Regions from separate parts of the Cedecea davisae genome, predicted to be linked through region 2. Evidence: predicted binding sites of a transcription regulator. Region 2 holds the regulator's gene; each other region holds the start of a gene.
What was found. Region 2 encodes Fur, which represses iron uptake genes when iron is present. Its sites were predicted from a motif close to ATAATAATGAGAACNACTATCAA; they were not measured.
Positions count from the first base shown of each region.

Region 1: feoA (ferrous iron transporter A) is a predicted target of Fur. The motif match lies at 5,356-5,378, and genes of this name have one in related genera.
Region 3: ACG1VR_RS11790 (TonB-dependent siderophore receptor) is a predicted target of Fur. The motif match lies at 3,564-3,586, and genes of this name have one in related genera.
Region 4: ACG1VR_RS17705 (TonB-dependent siderophore receptor) is a predicted target of Fur. The motif match lies at 2,562-2,584, and genes of this name have one in related genera.

Region 1 is NZ_CP172054.1:173,805-181,483, reverse strand. Features, by position in the region: gene envZ (two-component system sensor histidine kinase EnvZ) at 1-1,160, opposite strand, end outside; gene ompR (two-component system response regulator OmpR) at 1,157-1,876, opposite strand; gene greB (transcription elongation factor GreB) at 2,115-2,594, shown strand; gene ACG1VR_RS01215 (Tex family protein) at 2,707-5,040, shown strand; gene feoA (ferrous iron transporter A) at 5,503-5,727, shown strand; gene feoB (Fe(2+) transporter permease subunit FeoB) at 5,780-7,679, shown strand, end outside.
Region 2 is NZ_CP172054.1:3,541,563-3,549,241, forward strand. Features, by position in the region: gene ybfF (esterase) at 1-481, shown strand, start outside; gene ybfE (LexA regulated protein) at 614-892, shown strand; gene fldA (flavodoxin FldA) at 1,072-1,602, shown strand; gene fur (ferric iron uptake transcriptional regulator) at 1,882-2,334, shown strand; gene chiQ (ChiQ/YbfN family lipoprotein) at 2,438-2,764, opposite strand; gene chiP (chitoporin) at 2,810-4,216, opposite strand; gene glnS (glutamine--tRNA ligase) at 4,680-6,347, opposite strand; gene nagE (N-acetylglucosamine-specific PTS transporter subunit IIBC) at 6,525-7,679, opposite strand, start outside.
Region 3 is NZ_CP172054.1:2,427,622-2,435,300, reverse strand. Features, by position in the region: gene ACG1VR_RS11800 (ABC transporter substrate-binding protein) at 1-251, shown strand, start outside; gene ACG1VR_RS11795 (ABC transporter substrate-binding protein) at 278-1,375, opposite strand; gene ACG1VR_RS11790 (TonB-dependent siderophore receptor) at 1,377-3,518, opposite strand; gene tyrP (tyrosine transporter TyrP) at 3,711-4,922, opposite strand; gene ACG1VR_RS11780 (ABC transporter substrate-binding protein) at 5,167-6,276, shown strand; gene ACG1VR_RS11775 (iron-containing redox enzyme family protein) at 6,485-7,507, shown strand; gene ACG1VR_RS11770 (DMT family transporter) at 7,549-7,679, shown strand, end outside.
Region 4 is NZ_CP172054.1:3,686,176-3,693,854, forward strand. Features, by position in the region: gene ACG1VR_RS17695 (YbdD/YjiX family protein) at 1-104, opposite strand, end outside; gene cstA (pyruvate/proton symporter CstA) at 192-2,297, opposite strand; gene ACG1VR_RS17705 (TonB-dependent siderophore receptor) at 2,688-4,913, shown strand; gene gdhA (NADP-specific glutamate dehydrogenase) at 5,072-6,415, shown strand; gene ACG1VR_RS17715 (GNAT family N-acetyltransferase) at 6,452-7,270, opposite strand; gene ACG1VR_RS17720 (YitT family protein) at 7,324-7,679, opposite strand, start outside.

The DNA.
Region 1 (7,679 bases), 1.6 Mb from region 2:
AACAGATGCTGGAGCTGATCCGGCTCAATTCCCGGGCCATCATCCTCAACCTGGAACCAGGCGCGATTTAGCTCGCTGCCGCTGCTAACCTTGATCCAACCGTTACCGTAGCGGGCGGCGTTAACCACCATATTCGCCACCGCGCGCTTAATTGAAAGCGGGTGAATATTAAGGCGAATTTCCCCGTCCATCAGGTCGGTATCAATTTCGCGCTCATAGCCACTCTCGGCGGCAATCACTTCGCCCAGCACGCTGTTAAGATCGGCCATTTCCAGCGGCATTTCCTGCCCGGTGCGCAGGTAGTCGATAAACTGCTCGATAATCGCATTACACTCTTCGATATCTTTATTTATCGACTCCGCCAGATAGCCGTCTTCCTGGCCCATCATTTCCGTCGCCAGGCGAATACGCGTCAGCGGCGTACGCAGGTCATGGCTCACGCCCGCCATCAGCAACGTGCGGTCATCTGCAAGCTGCTTAACGCCCGCGGCCATGTGGTTAAACGCCCGGGTTACCGACCTCACTTCCGAAGCCCCGTATTCACGCAGCGGCGGCGGAATTATGCCTTTACCGACCTGCAGCGCTGCGTGCTCCAGGTCGACCAGCGGTCGGTTCTGTATTCGGATAAATAGCCAGGCCCCGCCGATTGCCAGCAGCATAATCGCCAGCGTATAGCGGAACAGCGGGGAGAAATCGCCCTGATGGATTTCGGTAAGCGGCACCCGCACCCAGATATTTGGCGACAGCCAGGTTTTCAGCCAGACGACCGGCGAGCTTTTGTTAACCTCAACGCGTACTTCCGTCGGGCCGCCAAGCTGCTGCGCCATCTGCTGGCTGAGAAACTCATAATGCTGCGCCCAGCGCAGGCCTGCATCTTCCGCCGCCTCGTTAGAGTAAAGCGAAATCCCCAGCTCGCGGTAAATCTCACGACGAAATGCAGGCGGCACCACAAGCTGGGTGCCGTCTTCAAGCTGCAGTTTGTCGGTCATCAGCATCCTGACTTCGTACGCCAGCACCTTATTGAACTGCTGCAGGCTCGGCAAAATCGCGAAGTTCAGGACCACAAGATAGGTCGTCACCAGGCTGACGAACAGCAGGGTGACGATCAGCAACAGCGTACGGGCAAACGAGCTTCTGGGTGAGAAGCGGACTCGCCTCATGCCTTAGCGCCGTCCGGGACGAAGACGTAGCCAAGACCCCAAACGGTCTGGATATAACGCGGATGCGCCGGGTCCTCTTCCACCATGCGGCGCAGGCGGGAGATTTGTACGTCGATGGAACGTTCCATCGCAGAGTATTCACGACCGCGCGCCAGGTTCATTAACTTATCGCGGGACAGCGGCTCACGCGGGTGGCTCACCAGTGCTTTCAGCACCGCAAACTCACCGCTGGTCAGCGGCATAGGCTCGTCTTCGCGGAACATTTCGCGAGTACCGAGGTTCAGCTTGAATTTACCGAACGCAATAACCGCTTCTTCCTGAGAAGGCGCGCCCGGCAGTTCATTGGCCTGACGGCGCAGCACGGCACGGATACGAGCCAGCAGTTCACGTGGGTTAAACGGCTTAGGAATATAGTCATCCGCGCCAATTTCCAGGCCAACGATGCGGTCGACTTCTTCGCCCTTGGCGGTCACCATGATAATCGGCATTGGGTTGCTCTGGCTGCGCAGACGGCGGCAGATAGAAAGGCCATCTTCGCCCGGCAACATCAGGTCCAGCACCATCAGGTGGAAGGATTCGCGGGTCAGCAGGCGATCCATTTGTTCGGCGTTGGCGACGCTGCGAACCTGGAAGCCCTGCTCGGTGAGATAACGCTCTAACAGCGCGCGCAGGCGCATGTCGTCATCGACGACCAGAATTTTATAGTTCTCTTGCATCGTAAGTACTCCCAAAGGCTCGAACAGTTGAGTGTCTATTCTTAAAAAACTGCGTTAATACAACCAGTCAATTCTGGTATACATTCTAGTCGAAATTGTTACAAAGCATATTAAACAGTCGGTTATCAACGTTTTAAATCAAAATTTGGTGACTTGCTTCCCAAATTACGGCGGTTGCATTCCTCATTGAGCATCGGTTTAAATCACACTCTGATTTTACAGGCAGCAGGGCAGAAAAATGAAAACGCCGTTAATCACCCGTGAAGGCTACGAAAAGCTCAAAAAAGAGCTGGATTATCTGTGGCGTGAAGAGCGCCCCGAAGTGACCAAAAAAGTCACCTGGGCGGCAAGCCTCGGCGACCGCAGTGAAAACGCCGACTACCAGTACAATAAAAAGCGGCTCCGCGAGATAGACCGCCGGGTTCGCTATATCACCAAATCCCTTGAGCGGCTGAAAATCGTCGATTATTCGCCGCAGCAGGAAGGCAAAGTCTTCTTTGGCGCCTGGGTCGAAATTGAAAACGACGACGGTAACCTGCTGCGCTTTCGTATCGTCGGCTACGACGAGATTTTTGGCCGCAAGGATTACATTTCTATCGATTCACCGATGGCCCGCGCCCTGCTAAAGAAAGAAGTCGGCGACCAGGCCGTGGTGCAAACCCCGTCCGGGGAGACGCAGTGGTACGTCAATGAAATTGAGTACCCTAAGCCAGAATAACGAGCGGCAGAACAGTCCGAAACCCGATATTCGTCGGTCGGCGGCTGGCAATTTTACGCCCCGATCCGTATAACTGTTTGCTGAATTTTCCGTATTACACAGATGAAAAGCCATGATGAATGATTCGCTTTGCCGCATTATTGCGGGTGAGCTTCACGCCAGAAACGAACAGGTAGAAGCCGCCGTTCGCCTGCTGGATGAAGGGAATACCGTGCCGTTTATCGCACGTTATCGTAAGGAAGTCACCGGCGGTCTGGATGACACGCAACTGCGTCAACTGGAAACTCGTCTTAGTTACCTGCGTGAACTTGAAGAGCGCCGCCAGACCATCCTCAAGTCGATTGCCGACCAAGGCAAACTGAGCGACGAGCTCGCAGGGGCGATTAACGGGACTTTAAGCAAAACCGAGCTTGAAGACCTCTACCTGCCGTATAAACCGAAACGCCGCACCCGCGGGCAAATCGCCATTGAAGCGGGCCTTGAACCGCTGGCCGACTTGCTGTGGAACGAGCCTTCCCACGAGCCGGAACAGGAAGCAGCCCGCTTCGTTGATGCCGATAAAGGTGTTGCCGACGTCAAAGCCGCGCTGGATGGCGCACGCTATATCCTTATGGAGCGCTTCGCGGAAGACGCTGGGCTGCTGGCCAAAGTGCGTGACTATTTGTGGAAAAATGCCCATCTGGTTTCCGTTGTTGTCAGCGGTAAAGAGGAAGAAGGCGCTAAATTCCGCGACTACTTCGACCACCATGAACCGATTTCCACCGTACCCTCACACCGCGCGCTGGCGATGTTCCGTGGCCGCAACGAAGGTATTTTACAGCTGTCGCTCAACGCCGACCCGCAGTTTGATGAGCCGCCGCGCGAAAGCTACTGCGAGCAGTTGATCATCAACCATCTCGGTCTGCGCCTGAATAACGCGGCGGCAGACAGCTGGCGTAAAGCGGTTGTCAGCTGGACGTGGCGCATTAAGGTGCTGATGCATCTGGAAACCGAGCTGATGGGCAGCGTGCGCGAACGTGCGGAAGACGAAGCGATTAACGTCTTTGCCCGTAACCTTCACGATCTGCTGATGGCCGCTCCCGCCGGGCTGCGCGCCACAATGGGCCTCGACCCTGGCCTGCGTACCGGCGTGAAGGTGGCGGTAGTTGACGCCACCGGCAAACTGGTTGCGACCGACACGATTTACCCCCATACCGGCCAGGCGGCCAAAGCGGCTGTCGCCGTTGCGGCACTGTGCGAGAAACACAACGTCGAGCTGGTCGCCATCGGCAACGGCACCGCTTCCCGCGAGACAGAACGTTTCTTCCTCGACGTGCAAAAACAGTTCCCGAAGGTCACGGCGCAGAAAGTTATCGTCAGCGAAGCCGGCGCTTCCGTCTACTCGGCTTCGGAGCTGGCCGCGCTGGAATTCCCGGACCTGGATGTGTCTATTCGCGGCGCTGTTTCCATCGCCCGCCGCCTGCAGGACCCGCTGGCTGAGCTGGTGAAAATCGATCCTAAATCTATCGGCGTTGGCCAGTACCAGCACGACGTGAGCCAAACGCAGCTGGCGAAGAAGCTGGATGCAGTGGTGGAAGACTGCGTAAACGCCGTTGGCGTAGACCTGAATACCGCCTCCGTTCCGCTGCTGACCCGCGTTGCGGGGCTAACGCGCATGATGGCGCAGAATATCGTGAGCTGGCGTGATGAAAACGGCCGCTTCCAGAACCGCCAACAGTTGCTGAAAGTCAGCCGTCTGGGGCCAAAAGCCTTCGAGCAATGTGCGGGCTTCCTGCGTATTAACCACGGCGACAACCCGCTTGATGCTTCTACCGTCCACCCGGAAGCCTACCCGGTGGTCGAGCGTATTCTGGCTGCAACCCAGCAGGCGCTTGCCGACCTGATGGGCAACAGCAACGGACTGCGCGACCTGAAGGCCAGCCAGTTTACCGATGAGCGTTTCGGGGTGCCAACCGTCACCGACATCATCAAAGAGCTGGAAAAACCGGGCCGCGATCCACGCCCTGAGTTTAAAACCGCGCAGTTTGCTGAAGGCGTTGAAACCATGAACGACCTGACGCCGGGCATGGTGCTGGAAGGTGCGGTGACCAACGTCACTAACTTTGGTGCTTTCGTGGATATCGGCGTTCATCAGGACGGGCTGGTGCATATCTCGTCCCTGTCCGACAAGTTTATCGACGACCCGCATAAAGTGGTGAAAGCAGGCGATATCGTGAAGGTCAAAGTGCTGGAAGTCGATTTGCAACGTAAACGCATCGCTTTAACCATGCGCCTTGACGAGCAGCCGGGCGAAAGCGGTAGCCGTCGCAGCAGCAGTAACAGCGCCCCTCGCGAGCAGAAAGGCCGCCCTGCGGCACAGCCGAAACCGCGCGGGCGTGACAACGCCAGCGGCGGCAACAGCGCAATGATGGATGCGCTGGCGGCGGCAATGGGCAAGAAGCGTTAAATCATGCTCCTCTTCCTGCAAAGGGAGAGGAGTTATTTTCATTTGCGGTGTAAAAACGAAAAAAATAAGCCTGGCTTGATCTAAATCAATTCTCAATAAATACTCAACGCGGAAACCAGCAATTATCACCTTCGTAACATCAGCGATACCTGAATAACATCGCAATAATAATTTAACGCCACAAATTAAAAATAAATTATAACTATTCAAATAGTTACAGACAACCCCCATCATCAATGCATTACGCCCCCTCTCTAATCACCAGAAAAAAATAATTAAATTCGTTAAATCCGGCCTCAAAAATAAATATTGTGGGCGGTAACCATTCTCATTATCATTGCATTGAACGTTATTTCTTCTCTTTCTTCCGACAGTTTAATTGGCATTCATCGTGCGAATACATCGCCATTGAAACGAGAATTCAGCCAGAGTCAATGCAGAGCCCAGCTCTAAGTAGGTCCTATGCAATTCTTACCGAATAGCGCGTGGAAAATTACCGGCTTCGCCCGCGAAATCAGTCCGGCTTATCGCCAGAAATTATTGTCCCTCGGCATGCTTCCGGGTTCCTCGTTTAACGTGGTACGCGTAGCCCCACTCGGCGACCCCATTCATATCGAAACTCGCCGCGTTAGCCTGGTGCTGCGCAAGAAAGATCTCGCGCTGGTTAATGTCGAAGCCGTTTTCTAACGGCAGGTGAGCGCTCGCGCTTGTTGCAAACTCAACGAAGTCCACGAATAAAATGAAAAACTTAACCATTGGTTTAATCGGTAATCCCAACTCGGGGAAAACCACGCTCTTCAATCAGCTGACGGGTGCCCGCCAGCGCGTGGGCAACTGGGCTGGCGTGACCGTAGAACGTAAAGAAGGTCAGTTTTCCACCCTTGAGCATCAGGTGACGCTGGTTGATTTACCCGGCACCTATTCACTCACCACTATTTCGTCCCAGACTTCTCTTGATGAGCAAATCGCCTGCCACTACATCCTCAGCGGCGATGCAGACTTGCTGGTAAACGTGGTTGATGCTTCCAACCTTGAGCGCAACCTGTACCTCACCCTGCAACTGCTGGAGCTGGGCATTCCGTGCGTGGTCGCGCTTAACATGCTCGACATCGCCGAGAAGCAGGCCATCCGTATTGATATCGATGCCCTCGCCGCTCGCCTGGGCTGCCCGGTCGTGCCGCTGGTCTCAACCCGCGGTCGCGGTATCGAAAGCCTGAAGCTCGCCATCGACCGCAAACAGCCCAACCAACAAAGTGACCTGGTGCATTATCCGCAGGTCTTGTTGCAGCAGGCAGACAGCCTGGCCGCAGACATGCCGCAGGAGATGCCCGCCAAACAGCGCCGCTGGCTGGCGCTTCAAATGTTGGAAGGCGATATCTACAGCCAGGCTTACGCTGGCAACGCTTCCGACAAGCTGGAAATTGCTCGCGCCCATCTCGCGGAGACGATTGAAGATCCGGCCCTGCTGATTGCCGATGCGCGTTATCAGAGCATTGCTTCGGTATGCGAGGCGGTCAGCAACAGCCTGACGGCGGAGCCAAATCGCCTGACCGTAGCGATGGACAAAGTCATCCTCAACCGCTATCTCGGGCTGCCGGTATTCATGCTGGTGATGTATCTGATGTTCCTGCTGGCGATTAATATCGGCGGCGCGCTACAGCCAATATTTGACGCAGGCTCGGTCGCTATCTTTATCCACGGCATTCAGTGGCTGGGGTACACGCTGCATTTCCCAAACTGGCTCACCGTCTTCCTGGCTCAGGGCGTGGGCGGCGGGATCAACACCGTGCTGCCGCTGGTGCCGCAAATCGGCATGATGTATCTGTTCCTCTCCTTCCTGGAGGACTCCGGCTACATGGCTCGCGCCGCATTTGTGATGGACCGCCTGATGCAGTCTCTCGGTCTGCCGGGCAAATCATTCGTGCCGCTAATCGTTGGCTTCGGCTGTAACGTGCCTTCGGTTATGGGCGCACGAACTCTGGATGCCCCACGCGAACGCCTGATGACCATCATGATGGCACCGTTTATGTCCTGCGGCGCTCGGCTGGCAATTTTCGCGGTATTTGCCGCTGCCTTCTTCGGCCAACAGGGCGCGCTGATTGTGTTCTCCCTTTATATTCTCGGCATCGTGATGGCGATTCTCACCGGCCTGATGCTGAAACACACCATCATGCGCGGCGAGGCGACCCCTTTCGTTATGGAGCTGCCGGTTTATCACGTTCCGCACCTTAAGAGCCTGCTGCTGCAAACCTGGCAACGCCTGAAAGGCTTTGTACTGCGTGCCGGTAAAGTGATTGTCATCGTCAGTATTTTCATCGGCGCGTTGAACAGCTTTTCGTTCAGCGGCAAAGCGGTAGATAACATTAACGACTCGGCTCTGGCATCCGTCAGCCGTGTGTTGACCCCGCTGTTGAAACCTATCGGCGTGCATGAAGACAACTGGCAGGCTACCGTTGGGTTGTTTACCGGCGCGATGGCAAAAGAAGTTGTGGTCGGTACCCTGAACACCCTTTACACCGCCGAAGATATTCATAACGAAGAGTTCGACGCTGCCAGCTTTAATCTGGTTGACGAACTCGGTGCCGCCGCCGATGAAACCTGGCAGAGCCTGAAAAATACCTTCAGCCTCAGCGTGCTGG
Region 2 (7,679 bases):
CGCGATTGCCCCCCAGCGCATTGATAAGCTGGTGATGATCGACATCGCACCTGTCAATTACCACGTTCGTCGTCACGACGAGATTTTCGCCGGGATCCGCGCGGTAACCGAAGCAGGCGTGAAAACGCGCCAGCAGGCCGCTCAAATAATGCGTGAGCACATTGCCGAAGAGGGCGTTATTCAGTTCCTGCTGAAATCCTTTGCCGACGGCGAGTGGAAATTCAACGTTCCGGTGCTCTGGCAACAATATGAGCATATTGTCGGCTGGCAGCCGATACCTGCCTGGCAGAAACCGGCGCTGTTTATTCGCGGCGGCGACTCGCCTTATGTTGACGAAAGTCATCGGGAAGAGCTGTTAAGGCAGTTCCCTCTGGCCCGCGCCCATGTGATTGCCGGAGCCGGACACTGGGTCCACGCCGAGAAACCGGATGCGGTTTTGCGCGCAATTCACCGATTTATCGACGCTGATGCGAAAAACTGATTAAAAACAGAACGACCGGGACGCAGAAGTCGCTAACGCGTTGGCGCGAATGGCGCGCTGATGTATGATGGCGCGCTTAATTGCACCGGCACCCTGCCCCTGCAGCCAGAATTCCCTGTCAGTATCCTAATCATGGCAAAAGAACAAACGGACCGTACTACATTAGATCTGTTCGCGGACGAGCGTCGCCCCGGGCGGCCTAAAACCAATCCGCTCTCGCGCGATGAGCAGCTGCGTATCAATAAACGCAACCAGCTAAAGCGCGATAAAGTGCGTGGTTTGAAGCGGGTAGAGCTAAAACTGAACAACGATGCGGTCGACGCCCTCAACCAGCTTGCCGACGCGCGTAATATTAGCCGTAGTGAGCTTATCGAAGAGATGTTGCTCGAGCAGCTCAAAAAGCTGGCTTAAGCGCTTTATACGCGCTTCGAGAAATCTGAAATCATAAAACGGTGAGCGAAACCATGTTGCAGACTGTGCACCAGGGCGTGATAGCTGTTTCCGCTGGCGATTCTGTTCTGCTATGATTGCCCTATACGTGGGCATTTAACGGCCAGCATACTATTTAGTTTCAAGAGGTTATTTTACTCATGGCAATCGTAGGCATTTTTTTCGGCAGCGACACCGGTAACACCGAAAATATCGCGAAAATGATTCAAAAACAGCTCGGTAAAGAAGTTGCTGAGGTGCGTGACATTGCTAAAAGCAGCAAAGAAGATCTCGAAGGTTTCGACATTCTGTTGCTCGGCATTCCAACCTGGTACTACGGCGAAGCCCAGTGCGATTGGGATGATTTCTTCCCAACCCTCGAAGAAGTCGATTTCAACGGCAAGCTGGTTGCGCTGTTCGGCTGCGGCGACCAGGAAGATTATGCAGAATACTTCTGCGACGCGCTCGGCACCATCCGCGACATCATTGAACCGCGCGGCGCGGCGATTGTTGGCCACTGGCCAACCGCAGGCTACCACTTCGAAGCCTCCAAAGGCCTCGCGGATGACGACCACTTTGTTGGCCTGGCGATTGACGAAGACCGCCAGCCAGAACTGACCGCAGAACGCGTTGAAAAGTGGGTTAAGCAGGTTTCTGAAGAGCTGAATCTGGCCGATATCATTAACGCCTGATTTCAATGGCGCAAATGATGAATTTGCGCCATCTTGATAGATTGCAGCAATGAAAATAATTGCTACAAGTTTGTAACTTTCTCGTACATCCCTGTACAATGTCTTCCTGATAGCTTGGCTGATAATTACTGTAAATGGCGACGCCGCCACGATTTTTCAGCCTTATTTTGCACCATACTTGCGGTTCCCATTTAGAAGCAGCAGTTCTATAATGAGACGCATTACTCTTAACGCTCACTGCAGTTTGAGCGAATCGTTAAGCAACAGGACAATTTCCGCATGACTGACAACAATACCGCATTAAAGAAGGCCGGCTTGAAAGTCACGCTTCCGCGATTAAAAATCCTTGAAGTGCTGCAAGAGCCGGTAAATCATCACGTCAGCGCGGAAGACTTATATAAACGACTGATCGATATGGGCGAAGAGATTGGCCTGGCGACGGTCTACCGCGTGCTGAACCAGTTTGACGATGCCGGGATCGTGACCCGTCATAATTTTGAAGGCGGCAAGTCCGTTTTTGAACTGACCCAGCAGCATCACCACGATCACCTTATCTGCCTCGACTGCGGTAAAGTGATTGAATTCAGCGATGACTCCATCGAGCTGCGCCAGCGTGAAATTGCCGCTCGTCACGGTATTCGCCTGACCAACCATAGCCTGTATCTGTACGGGCACTGCGCTGAAGGCGACTGCCGCGAAGACGAAAACGCTCACGCGCCTAAAGAGAAGTAAAGCGCTTTAGCGAACGCCGCCCTACTCTGACGGCGGCGCTCAAAAAAACAAAAACCGGTGAATCGCTTCACCGGTTTTTTTATCGACTAAAGAAAGTAAAGCCTTAGCCGTTGTTGGCGCGAATTTCCTGCCAAATTTTGTCGCAGCGTACTTTTGCCGCTTCGTCATTGCCGCTTTTTCTGGCCTGGATACATTTCTGGTAGTCCAGCACGTTAACCGTTTCCTTCTCGGCAAAGGCCTGGTGCTGTTTTTCCTGGCGCAGCACGTTCAGCACGCTCTGGCAGGCTTCAATTTTATCCGGGTTACCTTCCGCAGTATTGATACAGGCGCTATAGGCCTGCTTCAGGCGTGAGTCTTCCTTCGGAGCCGCAGGCTGAACGCAGGCGGACAGGCTAAAGGCTACGGCGGTAACCAGCAGAATCTTTTTCATATTCTATCCTTATCAAAATCGGGCGCTTTCGCGCCCGGTTTCACATCAGAAGATGGTGAATGGTGCGATAACGATGAATTTCACGTCACGCTCATCCTGGAACATGTTGCCGTAACCACCGCCCCAGCTTGGGATGTCTGAGTGGTTGTCGTACTGGGTAAAGTGCAGTTTGAACAGCGTACCTTTAGCACGACCTTCCTGCACGGTGTACATCGCGTCCAGACTGTAAGAAGACTCTTTGATTTTGTTGGCCGCAAGATCCTGACGGTTACCGGCAGCATCAAGCGCCCAGGTAGATGGTTTCGCATCCCATGCATAGACATAGGAGCCACCCACTGCCCAACCCGGCAGGTTCCAGTTGCTCAGGTCGTACATTGCGCCGAAGAATACCGCTTTTTCGCCGTTGGCGTTGAAGTCAGAGCGGTTATCCCACCACACGTCGAGACGGCCGTTGGAGGAAGCGTAGGTTGGGGTCATACGCTGCAGGAAGTACCCCTGCTGGCCTTCTGCCTTAACCATGGTTCCTTCGAGACGCAGGTCAACCTGGCCTACTTTATAGCCGAAGGTCAGTGCCTGCAGCCATGCGGTGCCGTCGTAAATATCGTTGATGGTATTATTGCTGGCTTTATCGCGGGTGCCGTAGAACTGGTAGCTGGTGCTCAGAGGGCTGCCTGCAACATCAAATTTGTAGCTGGCTTTAGCAAAATACTGGTCAACGAAGCCCTGGGCCTGGCCGAATGCCCCTTCCAGAATCAAGTCATTTTTGAAGTCATACTTCGCGCCGATGGAGTGCAGATAGTCGACTTTGGTCTTTTTGTCGTTCTGATAGAACTTATCCGTTTCCAGGTGCCATGGAGCCTTGTACTCGTTGGTCCACATGTAGGAGAAGCTCAGCGCGCCCGCATCGCCATAGTCAAAGGCAGCACCGGCTTCAGCACCCTGATAGGTACCCGGCATAAAGCTCCAGTGCGGAGCCAGCAGGGTCTGGCCGGTTGGCTGGATGTAACCCGCACGCGCCCAAACCGGGCCATATTTAAATTTAGCCGCGGCCTTATAGAGACTGATCCCGCTCTTATCGCCGGAATAATCTTCGCTGTAGCCTTTATTTTTGGAAGAGAAAGCGATTTCGTTCGGGTGGCCGCTGGCGCTATCTTCAGCCATTTCAATCGCGGTGAATGCCGCAATATCGAGACCAAACATATCGGCCGCATAGCCGGACTGGAAGTCGAGGTTGGCGTTCCAGGTGGAGTGTGACAGGTTGGTTTTGTATTTGCCGTCAGCTACATCTTTACGGTCACGCTCACGTTGCCAGTAATAGACGCCCCCGGTCAGCGTTGAGTCATCAACAAAACCAGCCGCGCTAACCTGCGGAGCAACAACAAAGCCTGAAAGAGCGGTAACGCTTGCAATAGCAAGAGCAAGCGCACTACGTTTGCCACTAAACGTACGCATAATTAAATTCCTCTTTGACGTAAAAATCATCGCCTGACGTGAAAAGCGTCATGGACGAAAAAAGTAAAATTGCCTGACGGCTAAAAAGCGGTTTTTACATTACTCACCCGCATTACTGCTGCTCATAGACTATTTTTCGCGACGCGAATTATCAATGACTTTGTATGAGAGATTTCCTGGAGTATGACAGAGAGCACATAATCTATGTGCATTTGTAACAATTTCACACCACGGATTCTTCATCCTTCATTTCATTGATTAGCCATATAAAAAACTTTTGAGAGCGCTTTCATTATATGAGTCAGAAGATTACGGGATAAACAGGAATAAAAAAGAGGGTATTTTCAGGCTCTGTAAATGAGAATTAATTCGCAACGCGAATGTGTATGAATGGTTAAAGGAGTGTTTTCAGAAAGAAAAAACGCCGCATAAAGCGGCGTTTCGGTGAAGCGATAAACGGCGGTTACTCGCCGACTTTCGCCCAGGTATCGCGCAGACCAACGGTGCGGTTAAACACCAGTTTTTCCGCCGTGGTGTAGCGGCTATCGAGGCAGAAGTAGCCTTCGCGCTCAAACTGGTAGGCCTTGCCTTTTTCCGCAGTTTGCAGGCTTGGCTCAACGAAGCCCTGCTTGATAACCAGCGACTCAGAGTTGATGGTCGCCAGGAAATCTTCCGCCGCGCCCGGGTTAGCCACGCTGAACAGGCGATCGTACAGACGGATTTCCACCGGCAGCGCGTGCGCGGCGCTAACCCAGTGAATAACACCCTTAACTTTACGCCCGTCTGAAGGATCTTTGCTCAGAGTTTCCTGATCGTAGGTGCAGTACAGTTCGGTGATATTGCCTTCCGCATCTTTTTCTACGCGTTCTGCTTTAATCACGTACGCATTGCGCAGGCGAACTTCTTTACCCAGCACCAGGCGCTTGTACTGCTTGTTCGCTTCTTCGCGGAAGTCAGCGCGGTCAATGTAAACCTCGCCGCTGAACGGCACCTGACGGCTGCCCATTTCAGGTTTATTCGGATGATTCGGCATGGTCACCGTCTCTTCCTGGCCCTGAGGGTAGTTAGTGATGATAACTTTAACCGGATCGAGAACCGCCATCGCACGCGGTGCGTTCTCGTTCAGGTCATCACGAATGCAGGACTCCAGGGCGGCCATTTCTACGGTGTTATCCTGCTTGGTCACGCCAATGCGTTTGCAGAACTCACGGATAGAAGCGGCGGTATAGCCGCGGCGACGCAGGCCGGAAATCGTCGGCATACGCGGGTCATCCCAGCCTTCAACAATCTTCTCGGTCACCAGCAGGTTCAGCTTACGCTTCGACATGATGGCGTATTCGAGGTTCAGGCGAGAGAACTCATACTGGCGCGGGTGAGCAGGAATGGTGATGTTATCCAGCACCCAGTCATACAGGCGACGGTTATCCTGGAATTCCAGCGTACACAGCGAATGAGTAATGCCTTCCAGCGCATCGGAAATGCAGTGGGTAAAGTCGTACATCGGGTAGATGCACCACTTGCTGCCGGTCTGGTGGTGATCGGCAAATTTAATGCGGTACAGAACCGGATCGCGCATCACGATAAACGGCGAAGCCATATCGATTTTTGCACGCAGGCACGCAGTACCCTCGGCGAACTCGCCGTTACGCATTTTCTCAAACAGCGCGAGGTTTTCCTCAACGCTGCGGTCGCGGAACGGGCTGTTTTTACCCGGCGCGGTCAGGCTGCCGCGGTATTCGCGAATTTGCTCAGGGCTTAGCTCATCGACATAGGCCAGTCCTTTATTAATTAGCTCAACGGCATAATTAAACAGCTGGTCGAAATAGTCTGAGGAGTAACGGACGTTACCGGACCAGTGGAAGCCCAGCCATTCAACGTCGTGCTTAATAGACTCAACGTATTCGATGTCTTCTTTTACCGGGTTAGTGTCATCGAAACGCAGGTTGCACTGCCCCTGGTAGTCCTGGGCAATGCCAAAGTTCAGGCAAATAGACTTGGCATGGCCAATATGCAGATAGCCGTTTGGCTCAGGCGGAAAACGGGTGCAAATACTGGTGTGCTTACCGTTCGCCAGGTCTTCATCAATAATCTGACGAATAAAGTTAGTTGGGCGGGCTTCAGCCTCACTCATCGCGGGTTCCTCAAAGCGTGTACCTTAGTTAACGGTGCATGATCTAATAAGCGGCCTCGGGAAACAACCTTTAGTTGCATTAATTAGGGTTATCAATCAGCGGCAAATCGCAGGCAATAAAAAAGCGGCTGACGATTTCCGTCAGCCGCTCAGGCACAATAGCTTACTCAGGAGCGATTATTTGCCTTTAATCTCATACAGCGGCGTTTGGCCGGCAACAACCTGACCTTTAGCCTGGATAACCAGACCGCTGAAGTCGTCGATGTTGCTGCAAACTACCGGGCTAATCATGGAGCGGGCGTTAGCGTTCAGGAAATCAAGATCCATTTCCAGAATCGGCTGGCCTGCAACCACTTCAGCGCCCTCTTCCACCAGGCGAGTAAAGCCCTTTCCACCCAGAGCAACGGTATCGATGCCCATGTGAACCACAATCTCAGCGCCTTTTTCGGTTTCGAGGCAGAAAGCGTGGTTGGTGTTGAAGATTTTCACGATAGTACCGGCCGCCGGAGAGACGACGGTTTTATCAGTTGGCTTAACGGCTACGCCATCGCCAACGGCTTTGCTGGCAAACGCTTCGTCAGGAACCTGCTCAAGTTCAACCACTTCGCCGGTGACCGGAGAAACCAGAGTGGCAATAGTCACGCTGGTAGCATTAGGCACGGCCTGCGGTTTAGCAGCAGCCTGTGGTGCAGCACCGGCAACCGGGGCAGCAGCTTCTACGGTGCCCGCAGTTTTCATTGCGTTAGCAATTTTTTCTGCGGCAAAGCCGACGATTATCTGCACGCTGGTTTTGTTCAGGCGGATAACGCCCGTCGCACCCAGGCGCTTAGCCAGCGCTTCATTGACTACGGAAGAGTCTTTAACGTTCAGACGCAGACGAGTGATACAGGCATCAATGCCGGTCAGGTTAGCAGAGCCACCCACGGCAGAGATGTACTGACGAGCCAGACCAGAAACGTCCTGGTTAGCATCGCCGCTCACGTTCACATCCTGGCCATCGGCTTCGTCACCGGCAACCGCCAGCTCGCGACCCGGAGTCAGCAGGTTGAATTTGGTGATGGTGAAGCGGAACACCACGTAGTAAATAACGAAGAACACCAGGCCCTGCGGGATAAGCATCCACCAGTGGGTTGCCAGCGGGTTACGGGAAGAAAGCACCATATCCACCAGACCTGCGGAGAAGCCGAAACCTGCAATCCAGTGCATGCTTGCCGCGATAAATACGGAGATACCGGTCAGGAAAGCGTGGATAACGTACAGAACCGGCGCAACGAACATGAAGGAGAATTCCAGCGGTTCGGTGATACCGGTGAAGAACGCGGCAAAAGCAGC
Region 3 (7,679 bases), 1.1 Mb from region 2:
CTTCCCCGCAGTGGGCAAGTGTTGATGCGGTGCTTCATCATCGCGTCTATGTGAATCCCAAAGGGATGTTCTGGTGGTGCCGGGAAACGAGTGAAGAGGCGCTACAGTTTTTGTGGCTGGCAAAAAAACTCTACCCGGAACAATTCAGCGATGTGGATATGCAAAAAGAGACCAGAGATTTTTACCGCAGCTTCTTTGGCCTGACGCTTAGCGGCGAGCAAATCGCGGCCATTCTTAACCCGAAAATGTAGCGGCCCGAACCCGGGCCGCCGGAGGATTATTTCAGCTTTGTCCAGTAGGTTCCGGTTTCTTTCACCGTCATAAACTCGCGATTCATCTCATCGAGAGTTTGCTGCGGATCCATATCTTCGAACAGCTGCGGATGGAAGGTTTTGGCGAAGAACTCCACATCCAGCAGGTGCCACGGTGAGAGATAAAAATTGTGCCACATCGCCCATGCATTGCCGTTCTCAATCGCGCTCAGGCCGGAAATAATCTTCTGCTGCCCAACGACCTGAGTAAAACTTTGCTGCGCCTGAGCCGCCGTCACTTCGGAGCCAAGCTGTAACCTGCCGTCCTGCTGTGGTCCGGCGCTACCGGTGGCAATATAAATATCAGGTTTCGCGGCGAGCAAGGCTTCAGGGGCGATTTTGCCGTAGACGCCGGGGAAGTGGCTTGCCGCAATATTGTCGCCTCCGGCAAAGGCCAGCAGGTCGGCCAGATTGCCGCGCCCGACGGTAGTACAGCAGTCGCTTTTATCGCCAAGGTGCAGTTGGAGCATCACCGTTGGCTTTACCGGTTTGGCATCGGCTAAGCGTTTGGCAATTTTATCCATATGCCGCTGATAGAAGGCGATAAACTTCTGCGCTTTCACCTCGTCATTCAGCGCCTCGCCAAGAATGCGCAGGCTCGGAGCTGTGTTATTTAACTGATCGACGCGGAAATCCACATAAATGACCGGAATATGCGCCTGAGTCAGCTGGGCGAGGAAGCTGTCGTGGTTGCTCTCCTTTTTGGCATAAATCGGGAGGATGACCAGATCCGGACGCAGGGCGATAACTTTCTCAACGCTTATCTGCGAGAAGTTATTATTGCCAATGATCGGAATATCTTTAATTTGCGGGAACGCCGCGCTATAGCGGTTCCATGTCTGCGGGTCGAGGCGCTTTAAATCCGCAGGCCAGCCGACGATGCGTTTAGCCGGGTTGCCGTCCTCAACTAGCGCCAGGGTATAGATCATGCGGCTTTCGCCGACCACCAGACGCTGCGGATTGTCCGGCACTTCGACTTTACGCTGGAGAATATCGGTTATGGTTTTGGCCTGAATGCCGGCACTGAGTGCCAGCAGGGCCGCAAGTAACAGCGACTTTTTCATCTCAGAAATCCACGCTTGCGGACAGGTATACGGTGCGAGGTTCACCTTCAATCACGCGCAGGTTACCGGCGCTTGATTCGTAATATTCCCGGTCAAACAGGTTTTTTACGTTCAGTTTCAGCTCGGTGTTTTTGCCAATAAGCTTGCTGTCCCACGCGATAAACGCATCGGCCACGGTATAGGAAGGCATGGTGAAGCTGTTTTCCGGATCGCCCGCACGGCTTCCCACATAACGTCCGCCGCCGCCCAGACGCAGTTCACCCGGCAACCAGGAGAAGCGCAGGGTGTGGCTGAGATAAAGGCCGCCCATAGTCGTTGGGGCATTCACCAGGCGATTGCCGACGTTGATTGGGTTAACGTTATCTTCGACGATCTCGGTTTTGTCGTAGCTGTAGTTGGCCGTCAGGTTCCAGTCCTGTGCAATTTCACCGTTCAGCTCAAGTTCTGCGCCGGTGGAGCGGGCTTTTGGAATGTTACGAGTGACGCCGTTAATAAACACCGACATATCTTTCTCGTCGATGCGATAAAGCGCCAGGCTGCTGCTCAGATGCGGCATCATCTGCCACTTCGCGCCAACTTCCCAGGTGGTGCCTTTCTCGGTTGAGGCCACATTGCCGTTATCATCGGTCTGCGTCGAAGGGGTGAACGACTTGCTGTAGCTACCGTAAAGCGACACATCAGGTATGACTTTGTACACCAGGCCCAGTTGAGGCAGGAAGGCATTGCCTCTGTCCTCGAGGGTAGTTTGAGGTTTTACCCAACCCGAACTTGAGGTTTGAGTGTAGCGCTGGAGGCGGCCGCCGAGCACCGCAATCCACTGGTCGGTCAGATGGATGCTGTCTTTGGTAAACAGCGAGCGGCTATAGAGATTGGTGCGCAGGTTGCTGTTGGAGTCATTGTATGTGCTGCTGCCAACGATCGGCGCTTCCCCGTAAACCGGGCTGTTCATATTGAAGGTTTTCGACACCTTGCCGCGGTACGAATACTTCTTGTAGGTTTCGTTCTGCTCGTAGTCCGCGCCGAGGGTGATGTCGTGCGTCATACCCAGCAGTTCCGGGCTGCCGCTGATGTCCCAGGAAGCGTAATCGGTCTGGTGGTTAAAGCCCCGGTTGGCGTCGGCCCGGCGGGAAACAATCCCGGATTTAGGATCGACCGCGGTGGCGCGAACTTCGTTGCTGTCGTAGCGGCGCTGCATCCATGCGTAGTTGAGGTTGGTTTCCCATGTGTCGTCCAGCTTGTACGAATAGTTGGTTGTCAGGCGTTTGTTCTTGCCCCAGGCGTGGTTCGCGTAATCGTCGATGCGGCGGTTGTAGGGAATATCGAGCGGTTTGCCGTTGATGAATGCGGTACCGCGGTCATACGGAATATCGAACTTGTACTCCACGTAGCTGATATTGAACGAGGCTTTGTCCCCGTACCAGCTCAGGGAAGGGGCGATCAGCGTGTGCTCGTCGCTGCCGAAGTTACGCCAGTAATCTTCGTGCTGGCGCTCCGCCACCAGGCGGAAGGCAAAACCATTGCCGAGCGGCCCGGTAACGTCAACCATACCGGAGCCCCCGCCGTTGCTGCTGCTGGTGCCGCTGACGTGGGTGTTCCAGCTGTACTGCGGTTTCTTGCTGACCAGGTTGATAACGCCGCCTGGGTTAAGAATGCCGTACAGCAGAGAGGCTGAGCCTTTCAGGACTTCAACGTGGTCGATGCTGGAGTCCATCGCCAGCCCCTGATTGCTTCGCACACCGTCGATAAACACCGAGCCGTCGCTATTAGAGCCAAAGCCGCGTTTGACAAAGCCGTCTTCTATGCCGCCCAGCGTGTTGCTCTGGGTCACGCCGCTGACGAACTTCATGGCGTCATTCACCGAAGTGACATCGTAGTCATCAATAACCTGAGGCGTAACCACGCTGACGGACTGCGGAATTTCGCTGCGCGGCGTTTTGCTGCGCGAGGCAATGGAAGATTCATCCTGGGTATAGCTTGTCGGGGAACCGTCCGGGTTGGTGTTTGCCACCACCGTTAACGTGTCTTCCTTCGGCTTGTCGGCGGCATGGGCCTGCCCGCCGATGATGAATGTTGAAAGAATGAGTAATTTTGAATTTAACAGCGCCTGGCGAACGAAAGTAGAACCAAATGGAATGCGAGTCATGATGTTTATTGTCGATGCTGAAGCGATTTTATAATGGGAATTGAGATGATAATGACAATAATTAGCATTTACAATATTAACTCTGCTTACATAAGTACTGGTTTTATATACAAAATCCTGATAGTTAAGAGGGAAATGCTGCGAAGGATTCAGGGAACCGCGAGGAGAATACCTCGCGGTGAGAAAGCAGGGTTAGCCGACTTCCGGCAGCAGGCCGACGGTAATCAGGAACTGAATAACAATAACCGCGATACCGCAGGCAAAGACCAGGGCCAGTAAAGGCTTGCCGCCCGCCACGCGCCATTTTGCATCCGCGTGCTGTTTACGGCTCTGCCACACCAGCATGGACGGCACCAGTAGGGCGAGCACCGCCAGCGCCACGCCAGCATAGCCGAGCGCCATCACAAAGCCCTGAGGGTAGAACAGGGCGAACACCAGCGGCGGGAGGAATGTCATCAACCCGGTTTGCAGGCGGCCTGAGGCTTTGCGGTTGCGGGCAAATAAATCCCCAAGGTAGTCAAACAGCCCCAGAGAAACCCCGAGGAAAGAGGTTGCCAGCGCGAAATCGGCAAACAGATGCACCGCCAGCTCAACGTGCGGCGTAGCCACAACCTGGCGCACAACCTGCAGGAAACCATTTAGACCCGAGTGCTCGGCCATCAGCCCGGTAAAAGTGGCGGAATCAATCGCACCAAGGGTAGCAAGCTGCCAGAAAATATAGGCCACCAGCGGAATGGCGCTGCCGACGATAAACACCCAGCGCAGCTTGCGGATGTTGCCATTCATGTAGCTGACGATGCTCGGCACGCTGCCGTGGAAGCCGAACGAAGTGAAAATAACCGGAATAGCGGAAAGCGCCAGCCCCTTTTCAATCGGCAGAGTTAACAGGTTGGTGTGATGAATGTGCGGCATCATCAGCGTCAGCATCACGACCAGCAGGACAATTTTTGCAGTAAAGAGCACACGGTTAAACATATCCACCATGTGCGTGCCGATACAGACAATAGCCCCGGCAACCACGGTAAACAGCAGCACGCCTGAAGTAGCCGAAATGGAGGTTGAAAGCCACTGGCTGAGGCTCGCGGCCAGCAGTTCACCTGCGCCGCTGATGTAGGCGGCGGTGAGGGCGTACATCAGGAACAGCATGCTAAATCCGGTGAGCCACTGCCCCGGGCGGCCAAGATAACGCCGGGCGAGGGTGCCCAGACCGGTGTCGGCGGAGACGTGCTGGTAGACTTCAACCAGCAGCAGCGCGGTGTAGCACATCAGCCCCCAGAGGCCGGCGAGCATCAGTAGGGTGACGCCGAAGCCCACCCCGGCGGACGCCAGCGGCATCGCCAGCATTCCTGCGCCAATTGTGGTTCCCGCCACGATAAAAACACTGCCAAGAGTCCTGTTCTTCACGCTTCCCTCTGAATTTACGAATAGTTGTATGCAATTATGCCGCGCAGGGTAAGGGAAAAGCACTAGGGCGTCAAATGAGGGTTACGGCCTGTGTACAGTTATCTTTACGTTTTGGGGGTAATATAAAAGTGACGATGTCACGTAATAAAATTAAACCATTGAATACTTGCCAGATGAGGCTGCGTTAAGGCTTTATTAATATAAATAGTAATAATAACTAATCTCTTTCTCATGGAGAGCATCAATGAAAGCAAGTTTTGTTATGACAGGGTTACTGCTGGCTTCGGCGGGCTGCGGCGCAACGACTTATCCCATCACCGTTACCGATATGGATAACCAGCGCATCACTATCCAAAAAGAACCACAGCACATTATTTTGCAGGATGGCCGCGATATTCTTTCGCTGGCGCTGCTGGACAGGGAAGACCCGTTCAAACGCGTGGTGGCGTGGAACAACCTTCCGAAAAAACAGGACACTCAGACCTGGGATGTGCTGAAGGGTAAATGGCCGGAAGCGAGCAAAATTATCGATATGGGCTTTAGCGATCAGGGAGAAGTAAACCTTGAAAGCGTGCTGGCGCAGCAGCCTGACATGATGATTGCGCAATTGCGGGCTAAACCTGCGCTCGAGCAGACCGGCGTTATAAAATCACTGAAAAAACTCAATATCCCTGTGGTATTCGTTGATTACGAACTGCATCCTGTGGAAAACACCGCCAGCAGCGTGACGCTGTTAGGCACGGTGCTTAACCAGGAAAAACGCGCCAAAGAGTACGCTGACTTTTATCAGCAGCATCTGACTAATATTCAGAAGGTTGCTGCCGGGGTAGAAAACAAACCAACGGTATTCATTGAACCTATAGCCGGGAACAGTGAAAACTGCTGCTTCACTCACGGGCATAACGGCTGGGGGGCGCTTGTTGAGGCCGTCGGCGGTAAAAACATTGGCTCCACGCTGCTGCCTGGCAGCGCCGGTTTTGTGCCTATGGAGCAGATTATTGCCATGAAACCGGACGTTTATATTATGTCCGGCTCTAAGCGTCCTAACCCGAGCGTGTTGCCGTTTGGTTATGGCAGCAACGAGCAGGAAGTAAGTGCCGCTCTTAATAAACTGCTGGCACGCCCGACTTTCCAGAGCATTGAGCCGGTGAAAGAAGGGAAGGTTTACGGTGTTTATCACCACTTCTATAACCATCCGTATAATATTATCGGCATGGAAATTCTCGCCAAAGATCTTTATCCGCAGCAGTTAAAAGATCTCGACCCGACCGCGGATTATCACCAAATCATTACCCGCTTCACCCAGCTGCCGGACGATCCGATATTGCTGAGCTACTCGCTAAGCAAAAATTAATCATGCCTGCGCTGTAATTCAGCCCCGAAAGCCAAATATTTGGTAAGTAGGGGTTGCTTTCACTCTGTAGCCATTTCTTTAATATCATGTTAATAAATCTGCATGCAATTAACGCTTTGGTTAAAAATATTTATTCATGTGACCAATCTCGCAATAATGGTTATTTGAACGTTTCATAATAAACTCTTCAGATAACAAGGAGAGTAATATGTTCGATCTAAAGGAAGTTAAAGCGGTATTTATTGATGATAGTTATGGGTTTACCGAGGAGTTACTGAATTATATAAACAAGGGGAATGAGTCATTCTCAAAAAGAGAAGAGTTCGATCGTATACTTGAAAGTGCTTATGAATATAATTCTTTCAGTGATCAAAAAATCCTACAACATGCATTGTTTCTAATCTATCAAATCAGGCTGACAAATCCGTTATCAATAGCTGCATCTATGCAAGATGATCATGAGTTGTTAGATATGAAAAAAAGGATTGAAAAATCCTGGCTGGATAACGAGTTTTCAGACCTTGTTGTTCCTGATGATCTTTATAATTCACAACGTTTCGGTGATTATTTAAAAACGGTATGGCATGGACACAATGCTTCTCACCATCCCCTGTTTGATTTTTTGGAAAATGACGCATCAAAAAAACAACTTTATTACTTCCTGAAAAGTGATAGTGCGCTCAATTTAGTGTTTTTTGATCTGGTTGCCTATACTCTTATTGGCTCTGAACCGGAAACCAGAGCGACTATTAGTGAAAATCTATGGGATGAAATAGGAAATGGAGACAAAGTCTTCACACATGTGAACCTCTATAAGGATGTGCTGTTACGGCAAAACATAGTCTTGCCAGATAATCATTACATTGATATTTATGGGGTAGATGCACTTTGCGGTTATAACGCTTTCATGCTGGGTTCTGTTAATCGCAACCATTATTATAAATTATTGGGTGTTATGGCAATGACAGAAGTTCTTGACCCTCCACAGTATGAGAAATTAGTAAATGGCTGTTTGCGTCTCGGATTAATAGACCGTGATGTAAAATACTATACTGAACATATTACGATAGATATAAAACATGGAGACGATTGGCTTTATAATGTGATTGATATCATTGCACAAAAAAATCCAGAAACAAAAAAAGAGTTCTATATCGGAAGCTTGTTAAGATTACGCACCGCAGAACGTTACTATGATTGGTTACTGTTAACCCTGAGAGGATTGATTTAAAAATAATGGAATGCAAATAATTATATATTAAAGGGGAGTGTATGGCGTATTTATTACTTACTCTGGCGGCCATTTTCTGGGGCGGTAACTATGTGGTTGGCCATATGCTGGTACAGGAAATTGATCCCTATATCTTGAGCCTGGTCCGTTGGGGAGGGACCACGATATTGAT
Region 4 (7,679 bases), 140 kb from region 2:
GTCAAACGCATATGCTGCACGTAATTGTCGTAGTCCGGGACGCCGACCATCAGTTTTGCTGCCTGGCCGAGGTATTTTCCGGCTTTGGACAGAGTATCGAACATAATGCCTCCAGTGGGTTGCCCCTCACCCCGGCCCTCTCCCCAAAGGGGAGAGGGGGAAATGATGAGGTAAGAGGGTGAGGGTAAAAATCAGTGCACGCTTTTTGCCCTGGCCACAATCTCCTGATAATTCTCCGGCATTGGCTCATACGGCGTCTCGTTAGCCGTCGGCTTATCTGACTTCAGAGCTTTAAGCGCGGTTTTCAGCGAGAACCATGCCAGCACCACCACAACCACCATAAAGAAGATAGTCAGGCCTGCATCCAGCCGGTTGTTAAACACCAGTTGGCTAAGCTGCGACTGAGTGTACTGCGCCGGAATATTGCCGCTGTCGATCATCGCCTGGAACTTGTTGGCGATGGCGAGGAAGCCCACTTTTGCATCTGAGCTGAACGCTTTCTGCCAGCCTGCCGTCAGGGTGCAAATCAGCAGCCATGCGGTTGGCACCAGAGCCACCCACGCATAACGCTGCTTCTTCATCTTGAACAGCACCACGGCACACAGCATCAACGCCATGCCCGCCAGCATCTGGTTGGCGATGCCGAACAGCGGCCACAGCGTGTTAATGCCGCCCAATGGATCGACCACGCCCTGATGCAGGAAATAGCCCCAGGCCAGCACGCAAAGCGCGGTGGCGAGCAGGTTGGCCGGCAGCGAGTCGGTTTTCTTCAGCCCCGGAGATATTACGCCCAGCAAATCCTGCAACATGAAACGTGCGGCGCGCGTACCGGCATCCACCGCCGTCAGGATAAACAGCGCCTCAAACAGAATCGCAAAGTGATACCAGAACGAGACGTCCATCAGCCCGCCCAGCGCGCCGTGCAGAATATAGGCCATCCCGACGGCAAGCGTAGGTGCGCCACCGGCACGAGAGATGATGCTCTGCTCGCCCACTTCGTTGGCGATATTTGTTAGAGTGTCCGGCGTAATGTGGAAGCCCCAGCCGCTAACAACCTGCGCCGCAGAAGCCACTACGTCAGCCGTTCCCGCTGGAACAAGCACCGCCATCGGGCTGTTCATCGCAAAATAAACGCCGGGGTCAATCACGCAGGCAGCAACCAGCGCCATGATCGCCACAAAGGACTCCATCAGCATTCCGCCGTAGCCGATAAAGCAGGCCTGATTTTCGTTAGCCAGCATTTTCGGCGTAGTGCCGGAGGCAATCAGCGCGTGGAAGCCGGAAACCGCCCCGCAGGCGATGGTGATAAACAGGAACGGGAACAGGTCGCCGCTCCACACCGGGCCGGTGCCATCGATGAATTTTGTTAATGATGGCATTTGCAGCGTCGGGCGCATGATGAGGATGCCCACCGCCAGCCCGATAATGGTGCCAATTTTCAGGAAAGTGGACAGGTAATCACGCGGCGCAAGCAGCAGCCAGACCGGCAGCACGGCGGCCACAAAGCCGTAGCCCACCAGCATCCAGGTTAGCTGCACGCCGGTATAGTCGAAGTACGGTGCCCAAGTTTCGCTCTGCGCCACCCAGCCGCCGGAAATAATGGCAAAGACCAGCATCACCAGGCCGATAATCGACACTTCGCCGATGCGACCCGGCCGCAGGTAGCGGATATAAATGCCCATAAATATGGCCAGAGGAATGGTAAAGGCAACGGTGTAAGTCCCCCACGGGCTATGGGTTAGCGCCTTAACAACAATCATCGCCAGCACCGCAAGGATGATGACCATTATCATGAAGCAGGCGACCAGGGCGATAACCCCGGCGGTGTTGCCCATCTCTTCTTTTACCAGCTCACCCAGGGAGCGCCCGTCGCGACGGGTAGAGACGAACAGCACCATAAAGTCCTGTACCGCACCGGCCAGCACCACGCCCGCCAGCAGCCAGAGCATGCCGGGTAGATAGCCCATTTGCGCCGCAAGTACCGGCCCCACCAGCGGCCCCGCCCCGGCGATAGCCGCAAAGTGGTGCCCAAACAGCACTTTTTTATCCGTTGGAACGTAGTCGAGGCCGTCGTTATGGCGCACGGCCGGGGTCATGCGTGTGGCATCCACCGTTAATACGCGTTTAGCGATAAACAGGCCGTAATAGCGGTAGGCGATGAGATAAATACAAACAGAAGCAATCACTATCCACAGGGCGTTGATCTGCTCGCCGCGGTTGAGTGCGATGTAACCGAGGGCGAACGCGCCAATTAAGGCGAGCACGACCCAGACGAGGTGTTTCCCAAATCTATCCATAATTTTGTCCGTTTTCTAATTGGATATCGAGAGTTGTTACATTTTGTATCTAGCCTGGAATGTCTTTTCTCACAATCTGAACCCGCCAAAATGGCCGCCCTTTACGCGACTTTGTTAATAAGATCACTCTAATTTGTGTCATTCAGGTAATGGCCGAGGTCAATTCTGGAATATCAGGTTGATGAATAGTTAATGACCATTTTGATAACCCACGCTAATTAATAAGCCGCCTTAATTGATCCAAAGACGCGACTGAGAAATAAATTGATAATTATTTTCATTTGCAATAGCGTGTTGCCGCAGTTTCAACATCAGGCACTTCTGCCGCGTCCTTTCCTTATTTGGGAATGGAGCTAACCGGGACGCTGGCGGTGACACTCAGGACAGATAATGAATAATAAATTTTCTTACTCCCTCGCCACTCTGGTGAGTCTGGGCATTTATGGCATTGCCCTTCCCGCTTCGGCGCAGACCGCGCCGGTAGAGAATGAAGACACTCTGGTGGTGACCGCGGCGCAGCAAACGCTCCAGGCACCGGGCGTGTCGATTATCAGCGCCGATGAGCTAAAGAAGCGCCCACCCGCGCGCGACATCTCTGAAATTGTGCGCACCATGCCAGGGGTTAACCTTACCGGCAACTCCACCAGCGGCCAGCGCGGCAACGGCCGCCAGATAGATATCCGCGGCATGGGGCCGGAAAACACCCTCATCCTGATTGACGGTAAACCGGTGACCAGCCGTAACGCCGTGCGCCTTGGCTGGCGCGGCGAACGTGATACCCGCGGCGACGCCTCCTGGGTGCCGCCGGAAATGATCGACAGCATCGAAGTTATTCGCGGCCCGGCGGCGGCTCGCTACGGTAACGGCGCGGCAGGCGGCGTGGTAAACATCATTACCAAACGCAGCAGCAATGAATTCCACGGCAGCTGGAATACCTATTTCAACGTGCCTGAGCATAAAGATGAAGGCTCGACCAAACGCACTAACTTCAACCTCACCGGCCCGCTGGGCGGCGACGTAAGCTTCCGTCTTTACGGCAACCTGGACAAAACGCAGGCCGATGCCTGGGACATTAACCAGGGGCATCAGTCTCTGCGTACCGGCTCTTACGCCAGCACGCTGCCCGCCGGGCGTGAAGGCGTTATCCATAAAGATATCAACGGCCTGTTGCGCTGGGAATTTGCCCCAATGCAGGCGCTGGAGTTTGAAACCGGCTACAGTCGCCAGGGCAACCTCTACGCGGGCGATACCCAGAACACCAACAGCAATCAGCTGGTGAAGGACAATTACGGCAAAGAGACCAACCGTCTTTATCGCCAGAATTATTCCGTCACCTGGACGGGCGGCTGGGATAACGGCGTAACCACCAACTCTTATGTTCAGTACGAGCACACCCGCAACACGCGCGTGAACGAAGGGCTGGCCGGCGGCACCGAGGGCATTTTCTCCAACGGCCAGTTCTCTGATATCGATCTCAGCGACGTGCTGCTGTACAGCGAAGCCAGCGTGCCGTTCGAGCTGCTGGTGAACCAGAATCTGACCTTCGGCAGCGAGTGGAACCAACAGCGCATGAAGGACGGTTCGTCCAATACTCAGTCCCTGAGTGAAGGCGGCGCTATTCCGGGCGTCTCTTCCACCAACCGCAGCCCATACTCGAAAGCGCAAATCTTCTCGCTGTTTGCGGAAAACAACATGGAGCTGACCAGCAGCACCATGCTGACGCCGGGGCTGCGCTTCGACCATCACTCCATCGTAGGTGACAACTGGAGCCCGTCGCTCAACCTCTCCCAGGAGTTGACCGACGAACTGACGCTAAAGCTCGGCATCGCCCGCGCCTATAAAGCGCCGAGCCTGTACCAGACCAACCCTAACTATGTTCTCTACAGCCGCGGCCAGGGCTGTGCAGCCAGCGGCGGAGCCTGTTACCTGATGGGTAATGAGGATTTGAAAGCCGAGACCAGCATCAACAAAGAAATTGGCCTCGAATTCAAGCGCGACGGCTATCAGGCAGGGATAACCTGGTTCCGCAACGATTATCGCAACAAGATTGAGTCCGGTTATTCACCGATTGCTTCCAACAGCAAGAAGACCGATATCTACCAGTGGAACAACGTGCCGAAAGCCGTTGTTGAGGGGCTGGAAGGCACCGTCAACCTGCCGCTGACCGATACCGTAAGCTGGAACAATAACCTGACGTATATGCTGCAAAGCAAAAACAAAGAGACCGGCGACCGCCTGTCGATCATCCCGGAATATACGCTGAACTCTACGCTTAGCTGGCAGGTTCAACCGGACGTTTCGCTGCAAAGCACCCTGACGTGGTACGGCAAACAGCAGCCGAAAAAGTACAACTATAAGGGCACACCGGTGACGGGGAGTGATACCAACGAAGTGAGCCCTTACAGCATTATTGGTATGAGCGCGACATGGGATGCCACCAAAAACGTCAGCTTAACCGCCGGTGTCGACAACCTGCTCGACAAGCGCCACTGGCGCGCGGGTAATGCCCAGACGACCGGGAACGACACCACTAAATCTTATATGTATGGCGCAGGCGCCCAGACCTACAACGAGTCCGGCCGCACTTACTATATGAGCGTTAACACTCACTTCTAAACCCCAGGCGGGAGGCGCTTTACGTCTCCTGCCCCTCTCTTTTTTATCCCCGTAGATTAAAAAATCGCTTGATGCCCGTTCATAAGAAAATGTTATAGTCAAAAAATAACCAGACCCAAAACACACACAACACTACTCGCAACAAGGAGTTACCTCTGATGGCTCAAGCATTATCTCTCGAAGAGTTTTTATCCACAGTGCAATTGCGCGACCCGCATCAGGTTGAATTCGCTCAGGCGGTTCGCGAAGTGATGAGCACGCTGTGGCCGTTTCTTGAAAATAATCCTCAATATCGCCAGCAGGCGCTGCTTGAGCGTTTAGTCGAGCCGGAGCGCGTTATCCAGTTTCGCGTCGCCTGGGTGGATGATAAAAATCAGGTGCAGGTTAACCGTGCCTGGCGCGTGCAGTTCAACTCCGCTATCGGCCCGTTTAAGGGCGGCATGCGTTTCCACCCGTCGGTAAATCTGTCGATCCTCAAGTTCCTCGGCTTTGAGCAAACCTTCAAAAATGCGCTGACCACGCTGCCGATGGGCGGCGGTAAAGGCGGCAGCGACTTTAATCCGAAGGGCAAAAGCGAGGGTGAAATTATGCGTTTTTGCCAGGCGCTGATGGTTGAGCTGTACCGCCATCTTGGCCCGGATACTGACGTCCCGGCGGGCGATATCGGCGTTGGCGGCCGCGAAGTCGGCTATATGGCCGGGATGATGAAAAAGCTCTCCAACAACACCGCCTGCGTATTTACCGGCAAAGGGCTTTCTTTCGGCGGCAGCCTGATTCGCCCGGAAGCCACCGGCTACGGCCTGATTTACTTCACCGACGCTATGCTACAGCGCCACGGCCTTGGTTTTGAAGGTATGCGCGTGGCGGTATCCGGCTCCGGCAACGTGGCGCAGTACGCGATAGAAAAAGCGATGTCGCTTGGCGCGCGCGTGGTCACAGCCTCGGACTCCAACGGCACGGTAGTTGATGAAACCGGCTTTAACGCTGAAAAACTGGCTCGCCTGTGCGAAATCAAAGCCAGCCGTGATGGCCGCGTGGCGGATTACGCCCGCGAGTTTGGCCTGACTTACCTTGAAGGCCAGCAGCCGTGGAGCGTGCCTGTAGATATCGCTTTACCGTGCGCGACGCAAAACGAGCTGGACGTTGAAGCAGCACGAACCCTGATTGCTAACGGCGTAAAAGCCGTGGCAGAGGGCGCAAATATGCCAACCACCATTGAAGCCACTGACCTGTTTGTTGAGGCCGGCGTGCTGTTTGCTCCGGGTAAAGCAGCCAACGCCGGCGGCGTGGCAACGTCCGGGCTGGAGATGGCGCAAAACGCGGCTCGCCTGAGCTGGAAAGCCGAAAAGGTTGATATTCGCCTGCATCACATCATGCTGGATATTCACCAGGCCTGCGTGGAATACGGCGGAGAAGGGAAACAGACTCAGTACGTGCGCGGGGCAAACATTGCCGGGTTTGTGAAAGTGGCCGATGCCATGCTGGCCCAGGGCGTGCTGTAAGCATTACGGTGAGGGCTTTTGCCCTCACTCACCCCCCTACAGAACTAGCTTCATTTCATACTGCGTTAGCGAGTCCTGCCGGAAGCCGCTGCTTACAAACAGCGGCGCAACCTGCTCGGGTATAGCGCCTGCGGTTGCCAGCCCCGGGAATTGCTCCTGAAGCAGAACCAGCAGCTTTTTCGCATGCCCTTTGCGCCGGGCATGTGGCTCAACATACAGCCCTCTTAGCTTCGGCACTTCCCCCGGAATCACCAGCGCATAGGCCACGTCATTGAGCGTAAAAGCTTTACCCGGCAGCTTGAACAGGGTTTCAGGCGCGCTAAGCCACGGCAGCGGAGCCTCGTTAGCTACCATCATTTTATGGGCCATGTGCAAGGGGTCTATTTCCAGCAAATCTTCAGAGGTAGAAGGCCGGGCCGTTCCCTCACTCTGGAACCCCGCCAGCATTTGTTGGCGCACAAAGCCCATTCGCTCGTAGAGCGCCAGCCCGCTGTCGTTACCGACGATAACCTCCAGCAAGAACTGTTTATCGCCCCGCGCCCTTGCGGCATCTATCAACTGCTGAATAAAAATTTTGCCCAGCCCCTGCCCACGCAGTTCCGGGCGAATAGCGAAAGCCGCAAGGCGGCAGGTTTGCCCGCGCCGGGTGATCAGCGCGATGGCTTTTGGCTCTCCACGATAAAGCCAGACGGTGCTGTCGTTGGGGTTAAGATCCTCGGCAACAAAGCGCCAGCCAAAGGTTTCGCTATCCAGCCGAAACGGCACCACGTACTGCTCAAAGCAATGGTTCAGTATCTCGGTGAGCTGGTGACCATTCCAGTTAAGCGTCGGTTTGCTGATGATATCCTGCTGCATGCTACCTCCCGGTTAAAGCAATTCAGAAGATAATGTGTAGCACAGTTATCTGCTCATGAGGCTATTTCCGGTGCATTAGTCACCGGTTTACTCACGGGGTTAACGCGGAACCACGGCAGGCAAAGCTGGATAAGTGGCCCGATGGCTAAAGCGTATAAAACCGTGCCAACGCCAACGCTGCCGCCCATCAGCCAGCCGGATGCCAGCACGGTCACTTCTATTGCGGTGCGAATGCTGCGCACCGACCAGCCCGTCCGGGCATGAACGCCGGTCATCAGGCCATCTCGTGGGCCTGCACCAAAGCCTGCGCCAATATACATGCCGGTTGCCAGAGCGTTCAGCACCAGCGCACCCGCCAGCAGTAATGAACGAGCAACCAGCGATTCAAGCGGCGGCATCAGCGCCAGGG